One region of the Tessaracoccus pujii genome, then DNA from elsewhere that is predicted to be linked to it. Evidence: riboswitches for the same ligand, from Rfam matches in the RefSeq annotation. Region 1 holds a riboswitch; the other holds the start of a gene.

Region 1 (3,655 bases):
AGACGCCGTCGACGCCGGTGGCGATCACCTGGGCGGCGTTGCGGGCGTTGATGCCGCCGATGGCGACCGTCTTGGCTCGTCCGCCGGCGCGACGGGCGAGCCGGGCGGCGCCGTCGAGGCCGAGCCCAGCGGCGGCGTCGGTCTTGGTCGGGGTGTCCCAGAGCGGGGAGAGACCGAGGACGTCGGCGGTCTGGTCCTCGAGCTCGTGGGCGAGCTGGGCGTCGGTGGAGATGCTGAGGCCGATGAGGAGGTCGGGGCCGAGGCGGCGGCGTGCCTGGCGGATGTTGCCGTCGTCCTGGCCCTGGTGGAAGTGCAGGCCCAGCTCCTCCGCGACGTGCAGGCGGTCGTTGATCACGAGTGCCGGGGCCCTGCCGGTCTGGTCAGCGGCACGTCGGGCCGCGTCGACGCAGGCGCGCGCCAGAGCGAGGAACTCGTCGCCGGGAAGGTCCTTGTCTCGGACCTGCACCACCCCGGCACCGCCCAGGACGGCCTGCTCGACCATGCCGGGGACGTGTGCCGGGCCGCCCGACATCGCCGAGTCGGTGACGTAGTAGAGGCGCCAGTCGACGGCATCGGCCAGCCCGGGGCGCGCCTGGGTCACGGCCGTTCCCGCGGCTCGCCGGACGTGGCCTCGTCGGCCTCCTCGAGGGTGACCAGGGACGCGACCTCGTCGGGGGTGAGGGCGTGCAGGGCGTCGAGCCAGGCGGTCCGGAAGCTGGCGGGGTGCTGCGCCTGGCGGGCGGCGGTGAGGCCGGCGGCGCCGAAGACGGCGTGCGCGGCGACGACGGCGTCGTGGGCGCTGTGGCCGGTGGCGCGTGCGGCGCCGAGGGCGGCCGCGACCGTCGCGCCCAGCGCGCACCCCGTCCCGATGACCAGCGGCATGAGGGGGTCCCCGCCCGTGACGCGGGTGGTGCGGCCTTCGCTGACGATCACGTCGACGGGGCCGGAGATCGCGACGACGGCTCCCGTCTGTCGCGACATCTCGCGGGCGGTCTCGACGGCGGCCTCCACCTCGTCGGTGGCGTCCACGCCGCGACCGCCGCCGCTCGCCCCGGCCAGGCCGAGGATCTCGGAGGCGTTGCCGCGGATGGCGGCGGGACGGTGGGCGAGGAGGTCGCGGGCGAGCTGGGTGCGCACGGGAAGGGCGCCCACGGCGACCGGGTCGAGGACCCAGGGGGTGCCGGCCCGGTCCGCCGCCGCGGCGGCGCGACGCATGCCCTCGTGTTGCTCGCTGAGGCCGTTGCCGACGTTGACGAGCAGCGCCGAGGCCACCGTCGCGAAGATCTCCGCCTCCTCGGGGAGGTCGATCATCGCGGGCGCGGCGCCGACGGCGAGCAGCACATTTGCAGTCACCTCGGGCACGACGGTGTTGGTCATGCAGTGCACGAGTGGTGTCGCGGTGCGTACGGCGCTGAGGATTGCGGCGACGGTGGCGGTGCCGTCGTGTGTGTGGGATCCGCCGGCGGCGGCGGCGGCGTCGATGGTGAGGCTGGGGATGGTCATGGAGGTGGCTCCCTTCGCTAGCACGACCTAGATCAGGTGTTGCGGGTGTGTTCTCAGCCCCTACCTCGGGGCACCCCGGCTGTGATCGAGCCTACCAGGGGTGGTTCACGGGCCGGAGACCCCCACCCGCGCGCGGATCGTCAGGGGTCCACGGGCGCGGAAACGATCCCCCAGTGCGGGTGTCCCCGCCTGGGTCCACGCGGGGACACGCGCACTGGGGGATCGTTCCCGCGGCCCAGGGCGCCCCACTCAGTCCGCGACGGCGGCGCGGGCCGCCACGAACGCCGCGACACTCGCGTCCAGGTCCTCCCGCGACAATCCCGCCGACATCTGGGTCCGGATCCGCGCCGCACCCCGAGGCACGACGGGGAAGGAGAACGCCCGTACGTACACTCCCCGCGCGAGCACCTCATCGGCCATCCGGGCGGCCAGGACGGCGTCGCCGAGCATCACCGGCACGATCGGGTGGTCCGACTCCGGAATCTCGAAACCCTCCTCCACCATCCGGCGGCGGAAGTAGGCCGTGTGCCCGGCCAACCGGTCCAGCAGATCCGACGACGTCTCCAGCAGGTCCAGCGCAGCGATGGTCGCGGCGGCGATCGACGGTGCCAGCGAGTTGCTGAACAGGTAGGGCCGCGACCGTTGACGCAACAGTTCCACCACCTCCCTCCGTGCGCAGGTGTAGCCGCCCGACGCCCCGCCCAGCGCCTTGCCCAGCGTGCCGGTGAGGATGTCCACCCGCTCCGTGACGCCGAACCGCTCCGGGGTACCGGCCCCCGTGGCGCCGACGAAGCCCACCGCGTGCGAGTCGTCCACCATCACCAACGCGTCGTATTCATCGGCCAGCGCGCAGATCTCGTCCAGCGGTGCGACGTAGCCGTCCATCGAGAACACGCCGTCGGTGGCGATCACCCGGTGGCGCGCCCCCCGCGACGCCTCAAGCTGCGCGCGCAGGTCCGCCATGTCGCGGTTGCGGTAGCGGTAGCGCGCGGCCTTGCTGAGGCGGACGCCGTCGATGATCGACGCGTGGTTGAGCTCGTCGGAGATGATCGCGTCCTCCGCGCCGAACAGGGTCTCGAACAGTCCACCGTTGGCGTCGAAGCACGAGGAGTAGAGGATGGTGTCCCACCCGTCGTGCCCGTTCCTCCCGCTGCGCAGGAACGCGGTCAGGCGCGCCTCCAGGTCCTGGTGCAGCGTCTGCGTGCCGCAGATGAACCGGACCGACGCCATGCCGAAGCCCCAGCGGTCGTACGCCCGTTTGGCCGCGTCGATGAGCACCTTCGAGTTCGCCAGCCCCAGGTAGTTGTTGGCGCACAGGTTGATCACCTCGCCTGACGGCGTGCCGACGTGCGCGGCCTGCGCCGTCGTCAGCGGCGCCTCCGTCTTGTACAGCCCGTCGTTCCGCAGCTGCGTGAGCTCGCTGCGGATGTGGTCCAGGAATGACATGGTGGTCCTCACTCGTCCCAGGTCAGGATGACTTTGCCCGCGTGCCCGGCGGCCGCGACGTCGAACGCCTCGCGGAACGACGCCGCGGGGAATCGGTGCGTGATGACACCCGAGATGTCCAGCCCGGAGCGCAGCAACGCGCTCATGGCGTACCAGGTCTCGAAGATCTGCCGCCCGGTCACGCCCTGGATGGTCAGCATGTTGAAGATGATGGTGGCGAAGTCCACTTCCAGCGGCCTCGTCGGGGTGCCAAGCAGCGCGATCCGACCGCCGTGTGTCATGTGCTGGATCATCGACGTGAGCGCCGCGCCCGAGCCGGACATCTCCAGGCCGATGTCGAACCCCTCGTGCATGTCGAAGCGCCCGTAAACATCCGCCAGGTTCTCCCGCGACACGTTGACGGTGTTGCTCAGGCCCACCCGTCGCGCCAGTTCCAGCCGCTCGTCGCCCAGGTCCGTGATGACGACGTTGCGCGCACCCTGGAACTTCGCGACGAGGGCGGCCATGATGCCGATCGGCCCGGCGCCGCTGACGAGCACGTCCTCCGCCAGCGCGGGGAACTGCAGCGCGGCGTGGACGGCGTTGCCGAACGGGTCGAAGATCGCCGCGACGTCCGGGTCGACGGGCGAGTTGTGCACCCACACGTTGCCTGCCGGCATGGCGAAGTACTCGCAGAATGCGCCGTCGACGTGGTACCCGATGCCGC
Region 2 (3,655 bases), 1.3 Mb from region 1:
CGAAGCCGACGGTGACCGCCGAGACGCCCAGCGGGAGCAGGAACAGGCCCTCGAGCACGGCGAGGGCCTGCCTGCCGCGTCGGCGCCGCGGCCGCCGCGACGCGACCAGCGCCACCAGGACGCCCAGCGTGAGGGCCACGGCGGTGGCGGCCAGAGCGGTCACCAGCGTCGTGCGGAGCGCCTCCCAGACGGTCGCCCCGAGGCTGTCGGCGGTGGCCAGGCGGAGGTAGTTGGCGAGGCCGAACTCCCCCTGGACGGTCAGGGAGCGCCAGAGGAGGTTGGCCAGGGGCAGCGCCAGCAGCCCGACGACGACCGCGACGGTCGCTGCGATCGCGGGCCAGTCGCGGACCAGGGAGAGGGGCCGCGCCCCTGCACTCTCGGGATGCAGGCGCAGCGCGCGGGTCATCCGCGCCTGGGCGTGGCCACTGACCCACAGGGTGGCGGTGACGATCACCAGTTGGGCGACGGACAGCGCCGCCGCGGCCGGCAGATCCAGAAGCTGCGTGGTGAGGAACCAGATCTCGGTCTCGACGGTCTGGAACCGCGTCTCGCCCAGCACCATCACGATGCCGTAGGACGAGGCGCTGAAGAGGAACACCAGGGAGGCTGACGACAGGAGCGCCGGCGCCAGCGTCGGGATGGTCACCGTCGCGAGGACACGCGCCGGGGAGGCCCCCAGGGTCGCGGCGGCCTGACCCAGCCGAGGGTCCAGACGCGCCCAGAAGGTGCCGACGGCGCGCACCACCACCGAATAGTTGAAGAACACCATCGCGGCGAGAATGGCGGCCACCGAGCCTCCCAGGCCGAGCCATCCGAGGAGGCCGTCCTCGCGCAGCAGGGAGCCGAACGCCACACCCGCCACCACCGTCGGCAGCACGAACGGAACCGCCACCAGCGCGCGCAGGGTGTCGCGGCCGCGGAAGCTGCACCGGTACAGCACGTACGCGCCCGGGAGACCCAGCGCAAGGCAGGCCGCCGTCGTGGCGAGGGCCGAGCCCAGGGTGAACCGGACGGCCCGCCAGGTGCGGGGGGAGTTGTAGACCGCGGTGAACCCGTCCAGCGTCCAGGCGGCACCGTCGTGGAAGCCGCGCGCGATGAGAGCGGCCGCCGGCCAGGCGAAGAACACCGCGAGGAAGGCGGCGGGGATCGCCGCGGCGACCACCCACCCGCCCCGCCACAGTGCCCGGGTCAACTGGTGGCGTCGGTCCACGCCCGGATCCACTCGTCGCGGGAGGCGCCGATCTCCTCCTGCGGCACCTCGATGGGCGCGTCGGGCAGCGCGGCGAACCTCTCCCACTGCTCAGGAAGGGGGGTCCCGGGGACGACGGGGAACATGTAGAGGTTCTCCGGGATGGCCGCCTGGACCTCAGGCGTGAGCATGAAGTCGATGAACTTCCGGGCCCCCACCTCGTTCTCGGCGCCCGCGATCACGCCCGCGTACTCGACCTGCCGGAAACAGGTCTCCAAGAGGGCCACGGTCGTGGACTCGTCGCCGGAGACGGTGAAGGCCGGCGAGGTCGCGTAGGACAGGACGAGCGGCCGGGGGCCCTTGCCGTCGGCGCCGGAGAAGTCGGTGTAGTAGGCGTCCGTCCAGCCCGAGGCGATCTTGGTGCCGTTGTCCATCAGCGAGCGCCAGTACTCCAGGTAGCCCTCGCCCTTGGCGCCGACGGTGGCGATGAGGAACGCCAACCCCGGCGACGACGACGCCGGGTTGGTGACCACCAGGAGGTCCTTGTACTCGGGCTCAGCCAGGTCGTCGAGGGTGACCGGCACGGGCAGGGCGTGGTCCTCGAACCAGGCCTTGTCCGCGTTGATGCAGACGTCGCCGTAGTCGACGGGGGTGAGATCCGGGGCCTGGAACTCCTCGGGCACCGTGGCCGCGGCCGGCGAGGTGTACGGCGCCAGGACGCCTTCGTCCGAGGCACGGGACGCGAAGGTGTTGTCGATACCGAACACCACGTCGCCGAGCGGGGAGTCCTTGGTGAGGATCAGCTGGTTGACCAGCGCGCCCGCGTCCCCCGGCGTCGTATAGGTCACGTCGTAGCCCGTCTGCTCGGCGAACGAGGCCTTCAGCTCGTCCGGCAGCGTGAACGCGTCGTGGGTGAAGACGGTGAGGGTGCTGGTCTCTGTGGGCCCGGCTGCCGAGGACGGGCCGGTGGTCGTCGTGGACTGCGGCGAGCCCGCGCAGGCGACGAGGGCGAGCGCCGCGACCGAGGCGGCAAGGGTCCTGGTGGTGGACGTCCTGGACATACGTGTCTCCTTTCGGAGGCTCGGCGAGGCCGAGGAGATTCTCACTCCCTACGCCGGTGCTAACCGGATCAGGTTGAGGGTCTGCGGCTTCCCGCACTCTCAGCGCCCCAGTGGCGCTCCCCTGTGTGTGCGCCCAGGCTATACCGTCGCGACGCCGGCGGAAGACGGGTCCGCGTCAGGTGATCTCTGCGATCCGCAGCATCGCGTCGCGAATCTGGCGCGCGCGGAGCTGTCCGATGCCCTCCACCTCGAGCAGGGAGCTCACCGGGGCCCCGGACAGCTCCTGGAGGGTGAACCGGTCCACGAGCTTGGCCACCAGAGGCGACGGCAGGCGGCCGACCATGGTGAGGAGCCTGACGCCGCGGGTGGTCAGCAGCTGTTCCATGGGCGGGTTCGAGCCGAAACCGAGGCGCTGGGCCACCAGCTGGCCGCTGAACAGTTCCTCGGTGGAGAAATTGTGCAGGCGCGCCAGGTCGAACTCCGCCGGCTCGTCGAGGTTGTGCGCGTAGTCCTCTGTCAGGAGCCCCGCGACACCGTCGAAACTCGTGGCGAGTTCAGCGTGCTGCATGGCCACCATGCGTCCCTCGACGCCGAGGACGTCGGCGTGGAACTGCATCTCGGAGGACAACCTGCGCGTGAGCTCCAGGCGGTGCACCACGTGAGTGAGGTCCCGTAGCGTCACCTGCTCGCCGATCTCGAGGGCGGTGAACTGATCCATCAGGTCACCCAGCCGCGTGACCACCCGTGCCAGGGTGGCCAGGGTCTGGTTGGCCCGGCTGATCACCTGGGGGGCGGTCTCGACGACGTGGCGCCGGCCCTCGAGGAAGAGCGAGACGGTGGACATGGAGGCCGACACCGTCACCACGGGCACACCGGAGGCCTGGGCCGTCCGGTCGGCCGAGCGGTGGCGGGTTCCGGTCTCCGCGGTGGGGAGGTCACCGGCCGGCACCAGGTGCACGCCGGCCGCGATGATGGTGGAGAGATCCGTCGACAGGATGATGGCACCGTCCAGCTTGGCGAGCTCGCGCAGTGCCTGCTCGGTGCACTCGACCCCGATCTGGAAGCCTCCCGAGCACACCTGGTGCACCTTCGCGTTGTTGCCCAGCACGATCAGGGCGCCGGTTCCCCCGAGCAGAATCCGGTCCAGGCCCGCGCGGAGCGGGGTGCCGGGCGCGAGCAGTTTCAGATAGCGACGGACCGTGGACTTGGGCAACGCACCTCCCCGTGGTGATCCGCCCAGTGTAGGGGCCGCTAGGAGCGTCCGGGGTCGTCCGAGAGCCGGGCCTTTCGGTCCGTGCGCTTGACGTTGCGGCGGACAGGGCGGTCGTGCCAGAGGATGGTGGCCACCATCACCAGGCCGCCGACGGCCGCGAGCAGGAAGAAGACGGTGCCCAGCGCCGGATAG

Evidence for each region. Region 1 has a riboswitch for thiamine pyrophosphate ahead of thiM (hydroxyethylthiazole kinase). Riboswitches for the same ligand answer to the same signal wherever they lie in the genome.
Region 2: another riboswitch for thiamine pyrophosphate. It lies ahead of ACX1D0_RS09010 (thiamine ABC transporter substrate-binding protein); the one in region 1 lies ahead of thiM (hydroxyethylthiazole kinase).

What each region holds. Positions count from the first base shown of each region.
Region 1 covers NZ_CM137012.1:3,163,135-3,166,789, forward strand. The annotation lists gene thiE (thiamine phosphate synthase) at 1-601, opposite strand, end outside; gene thiM (hydroxyethylthiazole kinase) at 598-1,503, opposite strand; TPP riboswitch at 1,496-1,591, opposite strand; gene kbl (glycine C-acetyltransferase) at 1,753-2,949, opposite strand; gene tdh (L-threonine 3-dehydrogenase, zinc-binding type) at 2,958-3,655, opposite strand, start outside.
Region 2 covers NZ_CM137012.1:1,848,546-1,852,200, reverse strand. The annotation lists gene ACX1D0_RS09015 (ABC transporter permease) at 1-1,210, opposite strand, end outside; gene ACX1D0_RS09010 (thiamine ABC transporter substrate-binding protein) at 1,189-2,250, opposite strand; TPP riboswitch at 2,279-2,383, opposite strand; gene disA (DNA integrity scanning diadenylate cyclase DisA) at 2,426-3,463, opposite strand; gene ACX1D0_RS09000 (ABC1 kinase family protein) at 3,502-3,655, opposite strand, start outside.